Regions from separate parts of the Burkholderia sp. MSh2 genome, predicted to be linked through region 1. Evidence: riboswitches for the same ligand, from Rfam matches in the RefSeq annotation. Region 1 holds a riboswitch; the other holds the start of a gene.
The links. A riboswitch is a leader RNA that binds a small molecule or an ion and turns the genes downstream of it on or off. The one in region 1 is predicted to bind thiamine pyrophosphate.
Positions count from the first base shown of each region.

Region 2: linked by a shared signal. The riboswitch ahead of GQ57_RS20255 (FAD-dependent oxidoreductase) and the one ahead of thiC (phosphomethylpyrimidine synthase ThiC) in region 1 are both predicted to bind thiamine pyrophosphate.

Region 1 covers NZ_JPGM01000014.1:38,198-49,054, reverse strand. The annotation lists gene GQ57_RS10760 (ABC transporter ATP-binding protein) at 1-499, shown strand, start outside; gene GQ57_RS10755 (phosphodiesterase) at 587-1,411, shown strand; gene GQ57_RS10750 (MFS transporter) at 1,568-2,767, shown strand; gene GQ57_RS10745 (EamA family transporter) at 2,795-3,973, opposite strand; gene GQ57_RS10740 (methyl-accepting chemotaxis protein) at 4,557-6,281, shown strand; gene GQ57_RS10735 (molybdopterin-dependent oxidoreductase) at 6,312-7,100, opposite strand; gene GQ57_RS10730 (cytochrome b/b6 domain-containing protein) at 7,130-7,762, opposite strand; gene GQ57_RS10725 (pentapeptide MXKDX repeat protein) at 7,850-8,095, opposite strand; TPP riboswitch at 8,364-8,480, shown strand; gene thiC (phosphomethylpyrimidine synthase ThiC) at 8,605-10,536, shown strand; gene GQ57_RS10715 (glycine zipper 2TM domain-containing protein) at 10,771-10,857, shown strand, end outside.
Region 2 covers NZ_JPGM01000031.1:25,387-36,243, forward strand. The annotation lists gene GQ57_RS20215 (MlaC/ttg2D family ABC transporter substrate-binding protein) at 1-415, opposite strand, end outside; gene GQ57_RS20220 (MlaA family lipoprotein) at 527-1,444, opposite strand; gene mlaD (outer membrane lipid asymmetry maintenance protein MlaD) at 1,476-2,024, opposite strand; gene mlaE (lipid asymmetry maintenance ABC transporter permease subunit MlaE) at 2,049-2,816, opposite strand; gene GQ57_RS20235 (ABC transporter ATP-binding protein) at 2,813-3,634, opposite strand; gene thiE (thiamine phosphate synthase) at 3,719-4,843, opposite strand; gene GQ57_RS20245 (thiazole synthase) at 4,840-5,655, opposite strand; gene thiS (sulfur carrier protein ThiS) at 5,694-5,891, opposite strand; gene GQ57_RS20255 (FAD-dependent oxidoreductase) at 5,924-7,060, opposite strand; TPP riboswitch at 7,286-7,409, opposite strand; gene GQ57_RS20260 (ABC transporter ATP-binding protein/permease) at 7,667-9,436, shown strand; gene GQ57_RS20265 (SDR family NAD(P)-dependent oxidoreductase) at 9,433-10,209, shown strand; gene GQ57_RS20270 (MFS transporter) at 10,344-10,857, shown strand, end outside.

The DNA.
Region 1 (10,857 bases):
TCGCGAGATGAATGCGCTGCTGCGCGAGCTCGGCGTGACGACCGTCTACGTGACGCACGACCAGGCCGAGGCGATGGAACTCGGCGACCGGATCGTCGTGATGGGCGCCGGCCGCATCGAACAGATCGGCACGCCGCGCGACATCTACTACCGGCCGGCGAACCGCACGGTCGCGCAGTTCATCGGCACGCTGAACCGGCTCGCGGGCCAGTGGCGCGATGGCGCGCTCGTGACGACGGGCGGGGCGATCGCGACACCGCACGCCGCCGACGAATGGTTCTTCCGCCCCGAGGACGCGCAGCTCGCCGATCCCGCGCATGCGCCGCTGCGCGGCACGGTCGGCGCGTGCGCGTTCCTCGGCGAGCGCACGCGGCTCACGATCGAGCATGCGGCGCCCGACGCGCTCGTGATCGACGTCCCCGGCCGCATCGCGCTTGCGCGCGGCACGGCGGTCGGCATGACGATCGCACCGGAAGGCCTGATCGCGCTCGGCGCGTAATCCGTCATTCGTGCATCATTCATGCACCACCCTGTCGCGGCGCACGACGCCGCCCCCACGATAACCAGACAATTCCGGAAAACGACGATGCTGCTTGCTCAAATCAGCGATCTCCACATCAAGCGTCCGGGTCAGCTCGCGTACCGGCGCGTCGACACGGCGGCCGCGCTCGCGCGCTGCATCGCGAAACTGAACGCGCTCGTGCCGCGTCCCGATGCGGTGCTCGTCACCGGCGACCTGACCGACTTCGGCCACGACGAGGAGTACGGCAACCTGCGCGGGCTGCTCGCGGCGCTCGAGATTCCGTACTACCTGATGATCGGCAACCACGACGACCGCGCCGGGCTGCGCCGCGCGTTCGCCGAGCGCGCCGAACTGCACGACGGCGAATTCGTGCAGTACGCGCTCGATCTCGGCGCGGTGCGCGTGCTCGCGCTCGATTCGCAGGTGCCCGGCGCCAGCCACGGCGACCTGTGCGACACGCGGCTCGCATGGCTCGCCGCGCAGCTCGACGCCGCGCGCGACCGGCCGGTGATCGTCGCGCTGCATCATCCGCCGTTCGTCTCGGGAATCGGCCACATGGATGCACTGCGCCTCGCCCCCGCCGCCGCCGCGAAACTCGACGCGCTGCTGCGCGGCCATCCGAACGTCGAGCGCGTGCTGTGCGGCCACGTGCACCGCACGATGTTCACGCGGTTCGGCGGCACGCTCGCGGCGGCGGTGCCGTCGCCCGCGCATCAGGTCGCATTCGACCTGCGGGCCGACGCGCCGTCCGCGTTCCGGCTCGAACCGCCGGCATTCGCGGTGCATCGCTATGCGCCGGATACCGGCATGACGTCGCACCATGTGTATGTGGATGAAGGCGCCGGCCCCTATCCGTTCTACGAACCGACCGGCGAACTGGTCGACTGAGAAGGCGACGCGCGCGACGACGGGCGACGGCCGGCCGGTTGCGCCGGTTCGCCGCCCGCCCCGGCACGATTCACGGCGCTCCGGTATGATCGGCAGCCTCGACCGGCGCCCGGCCCGCCCGCGTGCCCGCGCCTGCCCACTCCGCCTCGTGCCGCCATGTCCAGCGCCTCCACCGACCATCCGTCCGACGACGCCTCGCCCCACTACTCGCGCAGCCTGCTGTTGCTGCTCGCGACGATCGCGGGCGTATCCGTCGCGAACATCTACTACAACCAGCCGCTGCTCGACAGCTTCCGTTCGAGCTTTTCCGGCGGCGCTGCGTGGATCGGCGTCGTGCCGACCGCGACGCAGCTCGGCTATGCGGCCGGCATGTTCCTGCTCGCGCCGCTCGGCGATCGCTTCGACCGCCGCCGGCTGATCCTGATGCAGATCGCCGGCCTGTCGGTCGCGCTGATCGTGGCCGCCAGCGCGCCGTCGCTGGCCGTGCTCGCCGCCGCGAGCCTGGCGATCGGCGTGCTCGCGACCATCGCGCAACAGGCCGTGCCGTTTGCCGCCGAGATCGCGCCGCCGGCCGAGCGCGGGCAGGCGGTCGGCACGGTGATGAGCGGCCTGCTGCTCGGCATCCTGCTGGCCCGCACGGCCGCCGGCTTCATCGCCGAATACTTCGGCTGGCGGGCGGTATTCGCCGCCTCGGTCGTGGCGCTCGTCGCGCTCGCCGCCGTGATCGTGGCGCGGCTGCCGCGCAGCTCGCCCACCTCGACCCTGCCGTACGGCAAGCTGCTCGGCTCGATGTGGCACCTGGCGGCCGAACTGCGCGGGCTGCGCGAAGCGTCGTTGACGGGCGCGTTGCTGTTCGCGGCGTTCAGCGCATTCTGGCCCGTGCTCACGCTGCTGCTCGCCGGCGCGCCGTTCCATCTGGGCCCGCAAGCGGCCGGCCTGTTCGGGATCGTCGGTGCGGCAGGCGCACTCGCCGCGCCGTATGCAGGCCGTTTCGCGGACCAGCGCGGCCCGCGCGCGATCATCTCGCTCGCGATCGCGCTGCTCGCGCTGTCGTTCGTCATCTTCGCGCTGTCGGGTGCGAGCCTCGTCGGGCTCGTGATCGGCGTGGTCGTGCTGGACGTCGGCGTGCAGGCCGCGCAGATCTCGAACCAGTCGCGCATTTATGCGCTGAAGCCCGAGGCGCGCAGCCGCGTCAACACGGTGTACATGGTGTGCTATTTCATCGGCGGCGCGATCGGCTCGTCGGCCGGCGTCGCCGCGTGGCACGCGTTCGGCTGGATCGGCATGTGCGCGACCGGGCTGGCGCTCACGCTGTGCGCGGGCGTGTTCCACCATCGCAACGGCCGGCGCGGCTGACCGCGGCCGGCCGCGGCCGCGGCTGCGTCACGCGTCGGCGCGGGGCGCCGCCGCTTGGTCGACCGGCGGCGCGGCGAACGCCGGCGCCGGATCCATGACCGCCGCCGGGTCGACCACCGCGGCCGGTGCCGGCACGGCAAGCGGCACGGCGGAAGGCGCCAGGATAGGCGCCGCATCGGGTACCGCGATCGGCTCGGAAGCGGACGCGGCGTCCGCCGCCGGCGCCGTCGCGGTAGCCACGGCAGGCCCAGCGGCCGCTGCCGCGCGCGCCGCCGGCCGGCGCGCCGGATCGAACACGAACGACAGCCCGACGCTGCCGAGGATCGCGACGGTCGCGACCACGGTGGACGTCGTCACCGGCTCGCCGAGCAGCAGCGCGCCGAGCGCGACCGCGACGATCGGGTTCACGTACATGCAGCTGCTGGCGATGATCGGGCTCGTGTGGCGGATCAGATAGCCGTACGCGACGTACGCGGCCATCGTGCAGAACACCATCAGGTACACGAACGCGAACACCGGCCCCACCATCACGTGTTCGATCCGTTCGCCGATCAGCCAGGCGACGAGCGTCGAGATCAGGCCGCCGAGGCCGATCTGCAGCGACGTGGAGAGAAACAGGTCGGACGGCAGCTTGAGCCGCGTCGCGAGATGGGCGCCGCCGGCCCAGAACAGTGCGCCGGCCAGCACGCAGATCGTGCCGAGCGCCGAGTTCTGCGCGGCCGCGCCGCCCGAATTCAGGATGACGATGCCGACCATCCCGAGCGCGACGGCCGCCCACTCGCCTTTCGTGACCGGCCGCCCGGCGACCGCCGCGATCACGGTCGCGAACAGCGGCACCGTGGCGACCATCACCGCGGCCGAGCCGCTGCTGACCGAGCTGATCCCGAGCGCGATCGTGCCGGACGACAGCGCGACGAGCATCGTGCCGACGATCCCCGCATTGCGGATTTCGAGCAGCGTCGGCCATTCGGGCTTGCGCCGCAGCGCGAAGACGAACAGGCCGATCCCGCCGAGCAGGTTGCGCAGCCCCGACAGCAGCAGCGGCGGGAACGACTGCAGCGCGAAATGCAGGCCGCTGTAGGTCGAACCCCAGACGAAATAGATGAACACGAGCGCCAGCGCGACGCGGCCGCCGCGGCTTTGCGGCAGGCGGATGCGGAACGAAAGGCGGGAAAGGAAATCGAGGAGGCGGTCGAGCGGCGTCATCGTTCAGCCTGCCCGCACGGCGTGCCGCGTGCCCTGTTGAAAGACGCCGGGAAACCCGGCAGACGACCCGGATCGGGTCGGAACGGCGAGAGCGAACGTGCGGAACGACATGACAGTGCGAACGGCGACGATGTGAACCGGCAGGGCCGGCGGCAGACGGACATGAAAACGTGCGCACCCGGAACGGCTGCGCACGTGTCGGCATTATGGCATCACGGATTCGAAAGCATCCCCGGACCTGACTGAAAGGTGTCCGACTGACGTTTCGGCGCGACAGTTTCATGCCGGCGGCCGCACGACTTCGTCCGGAATCCGGACCGTCCGGGCCGCCCCCCGCCCGGACGGAACGACGGCAATCGAACATGCCATTCGAAAGCAGATTGGGACACGTCCGAAAGGTGGTGCACTGATGTTTTATCGAAACGCTGAATATTTGACCGGATTGGTGCATTTCCCCTAATGTCGCCAGTCCCGTTGCCGTATACCCGGCCATCAACCCTGCCCGCGTCATGGATTTTTATCTGAAGAATGCGTCGATGCGGACCGGGACATGACAGGTTTTTTCTTACATGGGTAGCGGGGCATGAACAAGCTGACTGGCAGCATCAAGTTCAAGATCGTGGTTGCGTTCGCCGCATGCGTGATCGTGATGATCGCAATCGGTACGGAAGGAATACGGGGGCTCGCGACGCTGAGCGGCGACATGAGTTCGATGTACACCGACAGCACGGTGCCGATCGAGGATCTGGCGAGCACGCAGGCGGGTGCGCTGCAGATGCGCCTCAACCTGGAGCGGCTCGCCGCGACGCATGACGCGACCGAAGCGAAGGCCGTCGTCGACCGCATCCGCGAGCGCGAGAAGAAGATGCTGTCCGCGTGGAACGACTACTACCCCGCGAAGGTGACGGCCGACGACGAGCGCAAGGTCGCGGACCGCATCGCCAGCCAGCTCGGCGATTTCCGCTCGCTCGCGTCGACCGCGCTCGGCGCGGCGGAATCGGGCAACGCCGATGCGACGACCGCGGCGCTGGACAAGGTCCGCCCGCTCGGCAGCACGCTCACCGACAGCATCGACGAGGACATCGCGATCAACGCGAAGCAGGTCAAGGATTCCGCCGACCAGGGCAGCGACACGTTCCACATGCTGCTGTGGGCGTCGCTCGGCACGCTCGCGATCGGCGTGGTCGTCGCGACCGCCGCATGGTGGTATCTGCAGCGCGCGATCACGCAGCCGCTCGGCATCGCGATGAACACCGCACAGCGCATCGCCGACGGCCACCTCGAGAACTCGATCGAGATCCGCTCGAACGACGAGTTCGGCCACCTGCTGGACGCGCTGCGCCAGATGGATACGCAGCTCGCGCGCGTCGTGCGCGGGATCAAGACGTCGAGCGACTCGATCCTGACCGCGTCCGGCGAAATTGCCGCGGGCAACATGGACCTGTCGTCGCGCACCGAGGAGCAGGCCGCGTCGCTCGAGGAAACCGCCGCGAGCATGGAAGAGCTGACCGCGACGGTCAAGCAGAACTCGGAGAATGCACGCCAGGCGACGACGCTCGCCACCAACGCGTCGGACGTCGCCGACTCCGGCAGCGAAGTCGTCGAGCGGATGCTGTCGACGATGCACGACATCACCGCGAGCTCGACGAAGATCGCCGACATCACCGGCCTCATCGAGAGCATCGCGTTCCAGACCAACATCCTCGCGCTGAACGCCGCGGTCGAAGCCGCGCGCGCCGGCGAACAGGGGCGCGGCTTCGCGGTCGTCGCGGGCGAGGTGCGCAGTCTCGCGCAGCGCGCGTCGAGCGCCGCGAAGGAAATCAAGGAACTGATCCAGCAGTCGGTCGAAACCGTGCGCGACGGCTCCGACCAGGCCGAGGCGGTCGGCCGCACGATGGGCGACGTACGCCAGGCGATCCGCCGGGTCGCCGACATCAACGCCGAGATCTCGGCCGCGTCCGACGAACAGAGCCGCGGCATCGAGCAGGTCAACGTCGCGGTCGGCCAGATGGACGAAGTCACGCAGCAGAACGCGGCGCTCGTCGAACAGGCGTCGGCGGCCGCGCAATCGCTCGAACAGCAGGCCGCCGAACAGAAGCGCGCGGTCGCGGTATTCAAGCTTGCCGGCGATCAAGGCACGGCAGCGGCAGCGGCGGCAGCCGCGCCCGCGCACGGCGCACCGAAGGTCGTGCGCCGCCCGGCCCCGGCCCGCGTCGCCGCGCCGCGCGCGACGGCGCCGGCGCCGGCGCCGGCAACCACGCTCGCGACTGCGGGCGCGGCGGGCCGCGACGACTGGGAAACGTTCTGATCGCACGCAGGCGGCCCGCGTGCGGGCCGCCTACGACCCGCCGAACCAGTTGTATCCCTGGTCGACCCAATACCCGCCCGGATACGTGTCGGTAACGAACATCTCCATGATGTGCTTCGGGTTCTTGTAGCCGAGCTTGGTCGGCATCCGCAGCTTCATCGGAAAGCCGAACTCCGCCGGCAACCGCCGCCCGTCGTATTCGAACGCCAGCAGCGTCTGCGGATGCAGCGCGGTCGGCATGTCGATGCTTTCGTAATAGTCGTCCGCGCATTTGAAACCGACGTATTTCGCGCTCGTGTCCGCGCCGACGCGCCGCAGAAACGCGCCGAACGGCGTGCCGCCCCAGCGCCCGATCGCGCTCCACCCTTCCACGCAGATATGTCGCGTGATCTGCTCCGCGTGCGGCAGCGCATACAGCTCGTCGAGCGCCCACACGCGCTTGCCGGTCACGCGGCCCGACAGCACGAGGCGATAGGTCGACGCGTCGACGTGCGGCACGTCGTCGATCCCGTAGTACGCGTTGAACGGGAACGGCCGCGTGAGGTCGGCTTCGGTGTAGGTCGGCGCGAGCCGTTCGCCGCTGAACAGCCAGGCCTGCACGCGATCGTTCATGCGCGACACCGTCGCGAGGAACGTCTCGACCGACGCATCGTCCTCCAACGTGCAGCCGGTCAGCATCGTCAGCCCGCCGAGCGTCAGGAGGCGCCGGTTGAACAGCCGCCGCGACGGCATCGCCAGCTCGCGGCGCAGGTCGAGTTCGAGCGATGTCCGGTCGAGCGTCCAGCGCGAGCCGTCGCGCGTGTTTTCGGATTCCGACATGATGCGTTCCTTCACCCGGGGTTGACCGGTCAGCGCCCGCGCAGCATCGCGAGCAGCGAGCGCGGCACCCGCAGCGCCATCGCGACGTGCACGACGAAGAACGCGACGAGCAGCGACATCGCCCAGAAATGCACGACCCGCGCGTTGTCGTAGCCGCCGAACAGTTCGCGCAGCAGCGGGAATTGCACGGACTTCCAGATCGTGAGCCCCGACAGCACCAGCACGACGAGATCGACGATGGCGGTCAGGTACGCGGCGCGCTGCACCGCGTTGTAGACGCCCGGATCGTCGTGCGACAGCCGCCCGCCGAGCGCGGCGCGCAGGTCGCGCCACACCGAGGCCGGCGTGACGGGCAGCATCTTGCGCGCGAAGCGGCCCGTCGCGATCGACATCGCGAGATAGAAGACCCCGTTGCCGACCAGCAGCCACATCGCCGCGAAATGCCATTGCAGCGCGCCGCCAAGCCAGCCGCCGAGCGTGAGGCCGGGAGGAAACGCAAACGGCGGATAGAGCGGCGACGCATCGTAGATGCGCCAGCCGGACAGCGCCATCAGGATCGCCGCGAGCGCGTTCAGCCAGTGGCTCGCGCGCACCCACGGCGGATGGATCGGGCGCGCGGGCGGCGTGGCGGCCGCGCGCCCGCCAGCGGGTACGGGTTGCATGATCGAGACTCCCGGAATGCGTCGCCGGGACGCCGTGCGGGCGGCCGCCGTGCGACGCACGCGCCGGCCGCGCCGCGTCCGCCCTCGTCAGTTCGACGGCGCCATCTTGTCGCCCGACGCCTTGCCCATCGCGTCGTGCGCCATCGCGTCCTTCTTCATCGCGTGCTTCTTCATGCCGCCCTTCTTCATCGCGTCATGGCCCATCGCATCCTTCGACATCGCGTCCTTCGACATCGACGAACCTTGCTGCGACATCGCGTCGTTCTGCGCATACGCGCCGGTGGCGATCGAGGCGAAAGCGGCGACGCAGGCGGCGATCAGTACTTTTTTCATCACATCTCTCCCGAACATGGGTTTAAGGAGCCGAATAGACGGACGACGCCACCGGAAATGACAGCCGCCGCGAAAAGTTTTTTCCGGACCGCGCGAAGGCGCGCCATGCTGCGCCGCTTCCGCACCGCCGGCCGAACCGCGGGCCGTGCGGCAGCGATGCGCGCCGGCGTTTCGACGGGCCGTCGTGCCGCCCGCGATGCTGCGGCCGCACCGGGGCAACCGATCCGCCCCCGGTTGAAACCGCCGCGAAGCCGGTGTATCGTGTGCGCTGCTAACGCGGGGGTCCTGCAATGCGCTCGGTCAAACAACCGGCATTGCGGGTGAGAAATACCCTTTGAACCTGATCTGGATAATGCCAGCGCAGGGAAGCGTACGGATTTCGCCGCCATCCCTCTGACGAAATCCGCCGCCTCACCAAGCCTCGTCTCCTGCTTAGCTCGAGCCCCACATTCGTCAAGGGCTCCGGGCAAGCGCCGAAGCGCCTGCCCGGCGCTCATACAGGAGATTGCATGAACGCCAATCCGAAGTTTCTGTCCGCCGACGCCCACGTCGACGCCGCCGCGGTCGCGCCGCTGCCCAATTCGCGCAAGGTCTATGTGACCGGCTCGCAGCCCGACATCCGCGTGCCGATGCGCGAGATCACGCAGTCGGACACGCCGACCGGCTTCGGCGGCGAGAAGAACCCGCCGATCTACGTGTACGACACGTCGGGCCCGTACACCGACCCGGACGCGCAGATCGACATCCGCGCGGGCCTGCCGGCGCTGCGCCAGCGCTGGATCGACACCCGCGGCGACACCGAGGCGCTGCCGGGCCTGTCGAGCCGGTACGGCCTCGAGCGCGCGGCCGATCCGGCCACCGCCGAGCTGCGTTTCCCGGGCCTGCACCGCAACCCGCGCCGCGCGCAAGCCGGCAAGAACGTCACGCAGATGCACTACGCGCGCCAGGGCATCGTCACGCCGGAGATGGAATACATCGCGATCCGCGAGAACCAGCGCCGCGCCGAATACCTGGAAAGCCTGAAGGCCAGCGGCCCGAACGGCGCGAAGCTGGCCGCGATGATGGGCCGCCAGCACCCGGGCCAGGCATTCGGTGCAAGCGCGTTCGGCGCGAACGCCCCGGCCGAGATCACGCCGGAATTCGTGCGCTCGGAAGTGGCGTGCGGCCGCGCGATCATCCCCGCGAACATCAACCACCCGGAATCGGAGCCGATGATCATCGGCCGCAACTTCCTCGTGAAGATCAACGCGAACATCGGCAACTCGGCCGTGACGTCGTCGATCGGCGAGGAAGTCGACAAGATGACGTGGGCCATCCGCTGGGGCGGCGACACGGTGATGGACCTGTCGACCGGCAAGCACATCCATGAAACGCGCGAGTGGATCATCCGCAACAGCCCGGTGCCGATCGGCACGGTGCCGATCTACCAGGCGCTGGAAAAGGTCAACGGCAAGGCCGAGGACCTGACCTGGGAAATCTTCCGCGACACGCTGATCGAGCAGGCCGAGCAAGGCGTCGACTACTTCACGATCCACGCGGGCGTGCGCCTGCAGTACGTGCCGCTCACCGCGAACCGGATGACGGGCATCGTGTCGCGCGGCGGCTCGATCATGGCGAAGTGGTGCCTCGCGCATCACAAGGAAAGCTTCCTGTACGAACACTTCGAAGAGATCTGCGAGATCATGAAGGCGTACGACGTCAGCTTCTCGCTCGGCGACGGCCTGCGCCCCGGCTCGATCTACGACGCGAACGACGAAGCGCAGCTCGGCGAGCTGAAGACGCTCGGCGAACTCACGCAGATCGCGTGGAAGCACGACGTGCAGGTGATGATCGAAGGCCCCGGCCACGTGCCGATGCAGCTGATCAAGGAGAACATGGATCTCCAGCTCGACTGGTGCAAGGAAGCGCCGTTCTACACGCTCGGGCCGCTGACCACCGACATCGCGCCGGGTTACGACCACATCACGTCGGGCATCGGCGCCGCGATGATCGGCTGGTTCGGCACCGCGATGCTGTGCTACGTGACGCCGAAGGAACACCTGGGCCTGCCGAACAAGGACGACGTGAAGGAAGGCATCATCACGTACAAGCTCGCCGCGCACGCCGCCGACCTCGCCAAGGGCCACCCGGGCGCGCAGGTGCGCGACAACGCGCTGTCGAAGGCGCGCTTCGAGTTCCGCTGGGAAGACCAGTTCAACATCGGTCTCGATCCGGACAAGGCGCGCGAATTCCACGACGAAACGCTGCCCAAGGATTCGGCGAAGGTCGCGCACTTCTGCTCGATGTGCGGCCCGCACTTCTGCTCGATGAAGATCACGCAGGACGTGCGCGAGTTCGCGGCGCAACAGGGCGTGTCGGAAACCGACGCGCTGAAGAAGGGGATGGAAGTCAAGGCGGTCGAGTTCGTCAAGACCGGCGCCGAGATCTATCACCGCCAGTAAGCGAACGTTGCGATCCGCACCGGATCGCCGCGCGCTGCACGAAGCCCGCTTTCGAGCGGGCTTTTTTGCGCATGCCGCGCGCCGGCCGGCCGGCTGGAAACAATTGATTACGAAACCGCGCGAGCCTTAACAAGTCCTTACAGCAGCGCCGCGGCACGCCGCGTAGATTGGATTCGTGCGTGGCCGCCAGCCGGTCGCGCACCCTCCCCGTTCACTACCGCAAGGACAACGATCATGAATGCGATTCGGCGTATTGGGGCATGCGCGCTCGTCGTCGCAACGGTGGCCGGCCTGTCGGCCTGCGACTCGATGACGACGCGC
Region 2 (10,857 bases), on a different contig from region 1:
CGACCGTCTTGACCACCACGTCCGTATCGGCCGGATCGGCGCGGAACGGCGGGTACTGGATCTGCTGGTCCGGCTTCAGCTGGGCCAGCGCACCCGAATACGTACGGATCAGCAGCAGCTTGAACTGCTCCTGCACCTGTTGCTGCTGCTCGGCCGTCGCGGTGCGCCAGTTGCGGCCCATCGCGAGCTGCGTGGTGCGGCGGAAATCGGTGTACGGCAGGATGTCCCTGTTGACGATCGAGATGATGCGGTTGGTGTCGCCCTGCTTGATCGTCTGCTGCTTGACTTCGTCGAGGACCTGCTGCGTGGCCGTCTTGATCAGCGCCTGCGGGGTCGACTGGTCGACTTGCGCTTGAGCCACGCCGCCGAACGAGAACAGCGCCGCGAAAACGGGGACCAGGAACAGTTTTTTCATCATAGTGACCTGCATGAATGAGTCGATGCGGAGATTGGAGCAGGTAGCTTACGCGTTAGTTCGCGTACGCCACCGACTGAATCGTTTCCGGCTGTAACGAGTGTTATCGGGTCAGAACCTGATGCTCGGCAAGCGGATCCCGCCCGGCGACGGCGGCGCCACCTGCATCGGCGGCACGCTCGTCTCGCTGGCCGGGTTCGGCGCCGCGGCGGCGGAAGCGGCCGCCGGCGCGGCGGCGCCCGCCTTGCCGGATGCAGCCGTCGCCGGCGCCGGTGCCGCGCCGTCGTCCGGCAGATCGTACTTCGGCAGCGCATCGCTGCTCGACGTCGCGCCGGCTTCGCCGCGCGCATTGCTGATCAGCATCTGGCGGCGCTGCAGGTACGCGTTGCGCACGAACGAATACTTGTCGAGCGCGGCGGCATCCAGCACGTCGCCCGCACCCAGCAGGTTCGAGCGCGTGTTGACGAGGTTCACGCCGAACAGGCCCCAGCTCACGCCGTCCGGCTTCACATACGTCAGCGGATTGCCGACGTAGTCGACGCCCAGGCCGGCCGTATCGCGCAGCGTGCTCGGGCCGAGCAGCGGCAGCACCAGGTACGGGCCCGACGGCACGCCGTAGCGGCCCATCGTGATCCCGAAGTCGGCCGTATGCTTCGGCAGCTTCGCGATGGTCGCGACGTCGAACAGGCCGCCGACGCCGAACACCGTGTTGATCACGACGCGCATGATGTCGCCGACGCCGTCCGCGATCCGCAGCTGCACGATGTTGTTGGCCGCGACGTACACGTCGCCGATGTTCGAGAAGAAGTTCGTCACGCTGTCGCGCACCGGCTGCGGCACCACGTACTGGTAGCCCTTCGCGACCGGCTTCAGCGCGTACGTGTCGACCGTGTCGTTGAACTTGTACATCGTCCGGTTGAAGCCTTCGAGCGGATCGCCCTTGGTCGGCGTCTGCACGGTCGCGCAGCCGCTCAACGCGGCGACTGCCGCTACCGCCAGCGCGGCGTGCCTGATGCGGATCGTCTGCATGTTCATTACCCTCTTGCGTTCTCTCGTGTGGTTATTGGGCTGCCGAAGCGGGCGCGGCGGCCACGGCCGACGCCGGAGCCGGTGCAGCCGGTGCGCCGGCTGCCGGCTTCGCGCCGCCCGCATCGGCGGCCTTGCTGTACAGGAACTGGCCGATCAGGTTTTCGAGCACGATCGCCGATTGCGTCATCGTGATCGTATCGCCCGCCTTCAGCATTTCCGTGTCACCGCCCGGCTCGAGGCCGATGTACTGTTCGCCGAGCAGGCCCGACGTCAGGATCTTCGCCGACGAATCCTTCGGGAACGGGTACTGGCCGTCGATATCGATCGTCACCAGCGCCTGGTAGGTGTTCGTGTCGAACCCGATCGTCTTCACGCGGCCGACCACGACACCCGCGCTCTTCACGGCCGCGCGCGGCTTCAGCCCGCCGATATTGTCGAATTTCATCTTCACCGAATAGGTCGGCTGAAACGACAGCGAGCTCATGTTGCCGACCTTCAGCGCCAGGAACAGCACCGCAAGGAAGCCCACCACCACGAACAGGCCGACCCAGAAGTCGAGAGCAGTCTTTTTCATCGTCATCCCAAAATTTGGCTTGGCTGAGGCTTAGCTGAACATCAGCGCGGTCAGCAGGAAATCGAGGCCGAGTACGGCGAGCGAGGCGAACACGACCGTCTTGGTCGTCGCGCGCGACACGCCTTCGGGCGTGGGCTTCGCTTCATACCCCTGAAACAGCGCAATGAAGGTCACGGCGAACCCGAACACGATGCTCTTCAGCACGCCGTTGCCGACGTCGGCCCAGACCTGGACCCCGCCCTGCATCTGCGACCAGAACGCGCCCGGATCGACGCCGATCAGCACGACGCCGACGAAGTACCCGCCGAGCACGCCGACCGCGTTGAAGATCGCGGCGAGCAGCGGCATCGCGATGATGCCCGCCCACATGCGCGGCGCGATCACGTTCTTGATCGGGTCGACCGCCATCATCTCGAGCGCGGTGAGCTGCTCGCCGGCTTTCATCAGGCCGATCTCGGCCGTGAGCGACGTCCCCGCGCGGCCCGCGAACAGCAGCGCCGTGACGACCGGCCCGAGCTCGCGCACCAGCGACAGCGCGACCAGCAGGCCGAGCGCCTGCTCGGAGCCGTAGCGGTTCAGCGTGTAATACCCCTGCAGGCCGAGCACGAAGCCCACGAACAGCCCCGACACGGCAATGATCACGAACGAATAGTTGCCGAGGAAGTGGATCTGCTTCGTGACGAGCCGCGGCCGGCGCAGCAGCGGGAAGAATTCCAGCACGAGACGCACGAACAGCCGCGAGCCGTAGCCCGCGCGCTCGAGGCCGCCGATGACGTAACGTCCGATCGCGCTGATCATGCGCGCCCTCCGCCGAGCCCGAAATCCGCTGCAAGCGGCGGGCTCGTGTAATGAAATTTGAACGGGCCGTCCGGCGCGCCGTCGATGAACTGCCGCACGCTCGGATCGGTCGACGCCCGCAGCTCGTCGGGCGTGCCCTGCGCGAGCACGCCGCCGTTGGCCAGGAAATACACGTAGTCGGCGATCGCGAACGACTCGGGCACGTCGTGCGTGACGAGGATCGACGTGGCGCCCAGCGCCTGGTTCAGCGTGCGGATCAGGTTCGCGGTGATGCCGAGCGAGATCGGATCGAGGCCCGCGAACGGCTCGTCGTACATGATGAGCTGCGGATCGAGCGCGATCGCGCGCGCGAGCGCGATGCGGCGTGCCATCCCGCCCGACACCTCCGACGGCATCAGGTCCCGCGCGCCGCGCAGCCCGACCGCGTTGAGCTTCATCAGCACGAGGTCGCGGATCAGGTCTTCGGGCAGGTCGGTATGCTCGCGCAACGAGAACGCGACGTTCTCGAACACCGACATGTCGGTGAACAACGCGCCGAACTGAAACAGCATGCCCATCTTGCGGCGCAGCGCGTACAGGCCGTCGCGCGTTTGCGCGCCGACATCGGCGCCGTCGAACAGCACCTGGCCGCGGCGCGCGCGCACGAGGCCGCCGATCAGGCGCAGCACGGTCGTCTTGCCGCAACCCGACCCGCCCATGACCGCGACGACCTGCCCACGCCCGAAGCGCAGGTTCAGGTCGGACAGGACGAGGCGGTCGCCGTAGCCAAAGTCGACGTCGCGAAGTTCCAGCAGGGTCTCGGTAGGAGTGGGGCTCACGGAGCTGGCAGTCCTTTTACGCAGAACGCCGAATTATAGGGCCTGCCTTGGAATGATGTCGTGACGCCGTTTCGGACCCCGCGGTCAATGATTGTCAAATGGTCCGGAAAAACAGTGCTGCAACGCTGCAATCGCCGCCCGGTAATCGCTCGCGCCCGTGATCGCGCTGACCACCGCCACGCTGCCGACGCCCGTCGCCAGCACGGCCGGCAGCGCGTCGAGCCCCACCCCGCCGATCGCGACAAGCGGCACCTGCGTGCCCGCGAAGCGCACGTAGCGGGCAATCCGGGCGAGGCCCTGCGGCGGCGCGGCGACCGCCTTGGTCGCGGTCGCGAACACGGGACCGAGCGCGAGGTAGCTCGGGCGCGCGTGCAATGCCCGCAACATTTCGTAATAACCATGGCTCGAAAGTCCGAGCCGCAGGCCCGCGCGCGCAATCGCGGCCAGATCGGCCGTTTCGAGGTCTTCCTGGCCGAGATGAACGCCGTACGCGCCTTCATCTGCAGCGATCTGCCAATGATCGTTGATGAACACGCGCGCATCGGGATAGCGGCGCCCGGCCGCGACCGCCCGTGCGATTTCCCGGCGCAACGCGTCCGGCGGCGCGCCTTTCACGCGCAGCTGCACGGTCCGCGCGCCGCAATCGAGCACGCGCTCGACCCATTCGGCGTCCGGCACGACCGGATAGAGGCCGAGTTGCGCCGGGCACGGCGCGAACGCCGGTTCGGGGGCGGCCGGCAGGCCGGCGGCGCGCGGGAACCGCGCGGCGTCGACCGGCCACGCATCGGCGGCCCGCGCCTCGTCGCCGTCGCGCCACGCCAGCGCGAGCACCAGCGCGTCGACCGGCGCGAAACCGCAATCCAGAAACGCGGCGAGCGCCGCGATCCAGTCGTCCGCGAGCGGATGCGCGGCTTCGAGCGCGTAGCGCGCGCCCGCCGCGTGCAGCACCGCGCCCCGCTCATCGAATTCGATCGCAACCGCATCCGGCGCCGCGGGCCGCGAAACGGCCGACGCACGCGCCCGCGCGTCGTGATCGCCCGCCGACACGATCAGCACGTCGCCTTGGGCCGGCGCGCCCGGCACCGCCACGCAGAGCCGCCACGGCGCCGCATCGCCCGGCCAGTCGCCAAGCCGCGCGCGAATCTGCTCGGCCGCTTCGGCCAGTTCGTCGGCCGGCGGCCAGAATGCATCGGCGAAGCGCGCGCTCATACACCACCTCCGTCCTGGTGCCAGAACGGCATCCCGACGACCGGCGTGCTCGCGTGCGCGGTCTCGCGCGTGTCCATCGGGCCGGCGAGATACGCGGCGCGGCCGGCCTCGACGCCCTGCGCAAATGCGCGCGCCATGATCTCGGGGTGGGTGGCCTGCGAGACTGCCGTATTCAGCAGCACGCCGTCGAAACCCCACTCCATCACCTGGCACGCGTGCGACGGCACGCCGAGCCCCGCGTCGATGATCAGCGGCACGTCGGGCAGCCGCTCGCGCAGCACGCGCAGGCCGTACGGATTCACGACCCCCTTGCCCGTGCCGATCGGCGCGCCCCACGGCATCAGCGCCTCGCAGCCGACGTCGAGCAGGCGCCGGCCGATCACCAGATCCTCGGTGCAGTAAGGCAGCACCTTGAAACCGTCCTTGACCAGCAGCGTGGCGGCTTCGATCAGCCCGATCGGGTCGGGCTGCAGCGTGTAGTCGTCGCCGATCAGTTCGAGCTTGATCCAGTCGGTGCCGAACACCTCCCGCGCCATGTGCGCGGTCGTCACGGCTTCGGCGACGGTCTGGCAGCCGGCCGTGTTCGGCAGCAACGGCACCGCGTGGCGCTTGAGCAGGTCGAAGAAACCGGCCTCCGCCGTGCCGCCCGTCATCTGGCGGCGCAGCGCGACCGTCACCATCCCGGGGCGCGACGCCTCGATCGAATCGGACAGCGACTGCAGCGACGGATAGCGCGACGTGCCGATCAGCACGCGGCTTGCGAAGGTTTCGCCGTACAGCGTCAGCGCGTCGGCGGAGAGGGGGGACGTCATGTCGTTTTCCTGGAAGAGCGGGGACGAACCGGCGGCGCTCAGCCGCCCGCGACGGGGTGCACCACGTCGAGCTTGTCGCCCGCCGCGAGCACGCGCGCCGCATGCTGCGTGCGCGCGACGAAGTTGCCGTTCAGCGCGACCGCGTACGGCGGACGCGCGCCGTACGCGACGAGCGCGTCCGCCACCGTCGCGCCGTCGGGCAACGTCAGGGTCTGTTGGTTGATCTGGATATCCATGAGGCTTCGTCGGAATCGGGTGGCGGCGCGCGTCAGGCCGGCTGGCGCGCGTCGTCGCGGTGATGAAGGAGCGTCGGCCAGCGCGCGGCGTCGCGCCACGCGGCGAATGCGTCGGCGTCGCCGAACGCGCCGCCGAGCGCGGCTTCGGCGAGCGCGGCCGCCGCGTGCGCGACTTCCGGCGCGATCATGAAGCCGTGCCGGTACAGGCCGTTGACGGCGAGCGTCGACGCGCCGTCCCAGATCACCGCCGGGCGATGATCGGGCAGCGTCGGCCGGCACTGCGCATTGAGTTCGAGGATGCGCGCCTCGCCGAATGCCGGGTGCACGGAGAATGCCGCGCTCAGCAGTTCGAGCGCGGAGCGCACGCTGACGGGCGACATGTCCTCGCCCTCCACCTCGGTTGCGCCGATCACATAGAGATCGTCCTGCTTCGGCGCGATGTACAGCGGATAGCGCGGATGCAGCAGCCGCACGGGCCGCGTGAGCCCGATGCCGGGCGCATGCACGCGCGCGACTTCGCCGCGGATTCCGCGCAGCGCCGGCAGCGCGGGTTTCGCGCCGAGCCCGCGGCAATCGATCGTGAAATGCGCGGCGGGCAGGTGCGCGTCGTCGATCGCGACGTGCCAGTGCAGCTCGACGCCGCGTTCGGCAAGGCCGGCCGCGAGCGCCCGCAGCGCCTGCCGGTTGTCGAGCTGGCCTTCGCGCGGCAGCAGCAGGCCGCGCGCGAAGCGGCCGGCGAGCGCCGGCTCGGCCGCGTCGACTTGCGCGCCGGCGAGCGACACGAAGCCGCCGTCGAACAGGTCGGCCGGCGCGTTCGCGCGCACGCGCCGCTCGAACAGCGGCGCCTCCCCGCGGTCGGCGTGGTGCCAGACGACGAGCGTGCCGTGATGCTGGAAGAAGACGGGCTCGGGCAGTTCCGCGAGCCACTGCGGCCAGCGCGCGAGCGACGCGACGCCGAGCTCGGTGATCAGCAGCTCCGCGCTCGCCGCTTCCGCGAGCGGCGCGAGCATCGCGGCCGCGATCCACGCGGCCGACTGTTCGCCGTCCGGGCCGCCGCGTTCGTAGAGCGCGACGCGATGCCCGCCGCCCGCAAGCCGCCACGCGACCAGACGACCGACGAGGCCGCCGCCGAGCACCGCGAAATCGGGCCGGGAATCCAGGGCGTTCATCGTGCGCCCTCCACGCGAGCGCGCGCGACGAACGTCGATACGCACGCGCCGCCGCGAGCGAACACGCCCGGCATCGGGCCGGGAGACATGCAAAAGACTGAAGATTGTGCGGTCATCATTCCTTCCGTAACGCGCAATGCGCGTACCCAAAAGGACGAAACCGGCAGCATAGGCCGGCCGGGCGGGACTCGGGCGCTGACCATGTGGGATGGCAGCCAGCGCGGCCCGGCGGGATCAGAAACTTCCCTCGCCGGTATTACCCGGATCGGGTGCGAAGGGTCTTTCTCAGCCTCGCCGCGCTACCCGGAACATCTGCCGGCCGCGCCACGAAGCACCCCTGTTTCGTCGTCGGCCATTAGACCATAAAAGCGGAAAGCGCCGCAAACTGTCCCCCTTGCGGCAAATTCGCCGCCGCGCCGCGCCGCTCTGGCACAATGCCCGCAAGCGGCCGGTTGCCGCGTCACCGCCGGCCCTTAAGTGCCGTTTAAGACGCGCGGGCGACCATCCGGACACCCGCCGTCAGTCGGCGCCGCGTCCCGGCATGCCGTATCGCGGCGCGCGCCCGGCTTCGCCCGGCCCGCGCGCCGGCTACTCATCAGGAAGCACATGACCCAATCGATCGATCCCGTCCGCTCCGCCTCCGACGCGCCGCAGGACGAGCGCCCGATATCCGCGTGGAGCCTCATCAAGCCCTACTGGATATCGTCCGAATGGAAAATCGCGTGGGGCCTGATGGTCGCGATCATCGCGATCAACCTCTGCGTGGTCTGGATCAACGTCCGGCTGAACAAGTGGAACGCGGAGTTCTACAACGCGCTGCAGTCGAAGGACGTCCACGACTTCCCGAACCTGCTGATGCAGTTCTCGGCGCTCGCATTCGCCTTCATCATCCTCGCCGTGTACGGCCGCTACCTGCGGCAGATGCTCGGCTTCCGCTGGCGCCAGTGGCTCACCGACCGCTTCCTCGGCCAGTGGCTCGGCGATCGCGCGTTCTACCGGATCGAGCGCGACCGGCTCGCCGACAACCCCGACCAGCGGATCACCGACGATCTCCAGTCGTTCGCGACGACCACGCTCGCGCTGTCGCTCGACCTGCTGTCGACGGTCGTCACGCTCGTGTCGTTCATCACGATCCTGTGGTCGCTCGCCGGCGCGCTGACGTTCACGCTCGGCGCGACGCCGATCTCGATTCCGGGCTACATGGTATGGGCGGCCGCGCTGTACGCGGTGGTCGGCTCGCTGATCATCCAGAAGGTCGGCCATCCGCTCGTATCGATCAACTACCAGCAGCAGCGCGTCGAGGCCGATTTCCGCTTCGGGCTGATCCGCGTGCGCGAAAACGCCGAGCAGATCGCGTTCTACGACGGCGAGAAGACCGAGACCGGCAACGCGCAAAACCTCTTCATGCGCATCCGCGACAACTGGTGGCGCGTGATGAAGTACACGAAACGGCTCACGTTCGTGCTGAGCTTCTACGGGCAGATCGCGATCATCTTCCCGCTCGTCGTCGCCGCGCCGCGTTATTTCGCCGGTGCGTTCTCGTTCGGCGTGCTGATGCAGATCTCGTCCGCGTTCGGCACCGTCAGCGATTCGTTCTCGTGGTTCATCAACAGTTACTCGACCCTCGTCGAATGGCGCGCCACCGTCAACCGTCTGCGCGAATTCAAGCGCGTGATGGGCACGTCGCACCTGAGGGAAAGCCTGTCGCCCGCGACCGAGCACGGCGGCATCAACCTGCACTACGTCGACGCCGCGAAGCTGTCGACGTCGTCGCTCAGGCTCGCGCTGCCGAACGGCAACGCGCTCGCGAACATCGGCAGCGTCACGATCGAGCCCGGCTCGCGCTGGCTCGTGATCGGCAAATCGGGTTCCGGCAAGAGCACGTTCATGCGCGCGCTCGCGGGCCTGTGGCCGTTCGGCGACGGCGCGATCGACGCGCCAGTCGGCGCGCGGATGATGTTCGTGCCGCAGACGAGCTACCTGCCGATCGGCACGCTGAAGGCCGCGCTCACCTACCCGGCGACGCCCGACGCATTCAGCGACGAAGCCTGCCGCGACGCACTGCGCGCGTGCCGCCTCGAGGATTACGTCGAGCGCCTCGACGAGTCCGCCCACTGGACCCGCGTGCTGTCGCCGGGCGAGCAGCAGCGTCTTGCCGGCGCGCGCGTGCTGCTGCACAAGCCCGACTTCCTGTTCCTCGACGAAGCCACCAGCGCGCTCGACGCCGACAACGAAGCCCGCCTCTACCACCTGTTCGCCGAGCGGCTGCCCAGGGCCGCGATCGTCAGCATCGCGCACCGCGAATCGCTGGCCGCGTTCCACGGCGGCACGATCAACGTCGAACGCATCAACGACGACGACAAGGTCGCCGCGTGAGCGCACGCGCCGCGCCCCCCGTGCGGATCGCGCTGATCACCGGCGCCGGCTCGGGGATCGGCGCGGCGCTCGCGCGACGGCTCGCGGCGCCCGGCGTCGCGCTGGCGCTGCATGCGCGCGGCGCGGACGATGCCGCACGGGCCCGGCTCGCCGAAGTCGAGCGCGCGTGCACGGCGGCCGGCGCGGCATGCATCGCGCTTACCGGCGATCTCGCCGAGCCGGGCGTCGCCGCCTCGCTCGTCGACGCCGCCGCCGCCCGCTTCGGCGGGCTCGATCATCTCGTCGCCAACGCGGGCTTCGCCGCACGGCAGACCTTTTCCGGCCTTGCCGCCGACACGCTCGCGTCCGCGTTCGCGGCCATGCCCGGCGCGTTTTCCGCGCTCGCGGGCCGTGCGCGGCCGCTGCTCGAGACGTCGGTCGCGCCGCGGATCGTCGCGGTCAGCTCGTTCGTCGCGCACCGCTACCGCGCCGATGCGCCGTTCGCGGCCACCGCCGCCGCGAAGGCCGCGCTCGAGTCGCTCGTGCGCTCCGCGGCCGCCGAATTCGCCGGGCACGGCATCACCGTCAACGCGGTCGCACCGGGTTTCACGCGCAAGGACCACGGGCCGAGCGCCGGCAACGCCGCCGCGTGGGCGCAGGCCGAACAGGCGACGCCGCTCGGCCGGATCGCCGAGCCCGACGACGTCGCCGCGCTGATCGCGTTCCTGCTGTCGGACGCCGCGCGGCAGATCACCGGTCAGATCGTCCACGTCGACGGCGGCCTGACGCTCTGACGCGGCGCCGCCCGCCCCCGCTCCTCATATTCCCGGGCGAATCCGCATCGGCTTTTTGGCCAGCGGCCTCGCGACCGTAAAATGACTGCCGCACGGCGGCGCGCCAGGGGACGAGACAAGAGGGGGCAGCAAGCATGCAGGCATTCCAGTGGTTCACCGAATTGTCGACGCGCGAGCGCCGGACGCTGTTTGCCGGATTCGGCGGCTACGCGGTCGATGCGTTCGACTTCATGATCTACTCGTTCCTGATTCCGACGCTGATCGCCGCCTGGGGCATGACGAAGAGCGAGGCCGGGATGATCGCCACGAGCTCGCTGATCTCGTCGGCAATCGGCGGCTGGGTCGCCGGGATCCTCGCCGACCGCTACGGCCGCGTGCGCGTGCTGCAGTGGACGATCGCGACGTTCGCGCTGTTCACCTGCCTGTCCGGCTTCACGCATTCGTTCTGGCAGCTCCTCGCGACGCGCACGCTGCAGGGGTTCGGCTTCGGCGGCGAATGGTCGGTCGTGACGATCATGATGGCCGAGACGATCCGCTCGCCCGAGCATCGCGCGAAGGCCGTCGGCACCGTGCAGAGCAGCTGGTCGTTCGGCTGGGCCGCGGCCGCGATCCTGTACTGGGCGTTCTTCGCGCTGCTGCCCGAGCAGG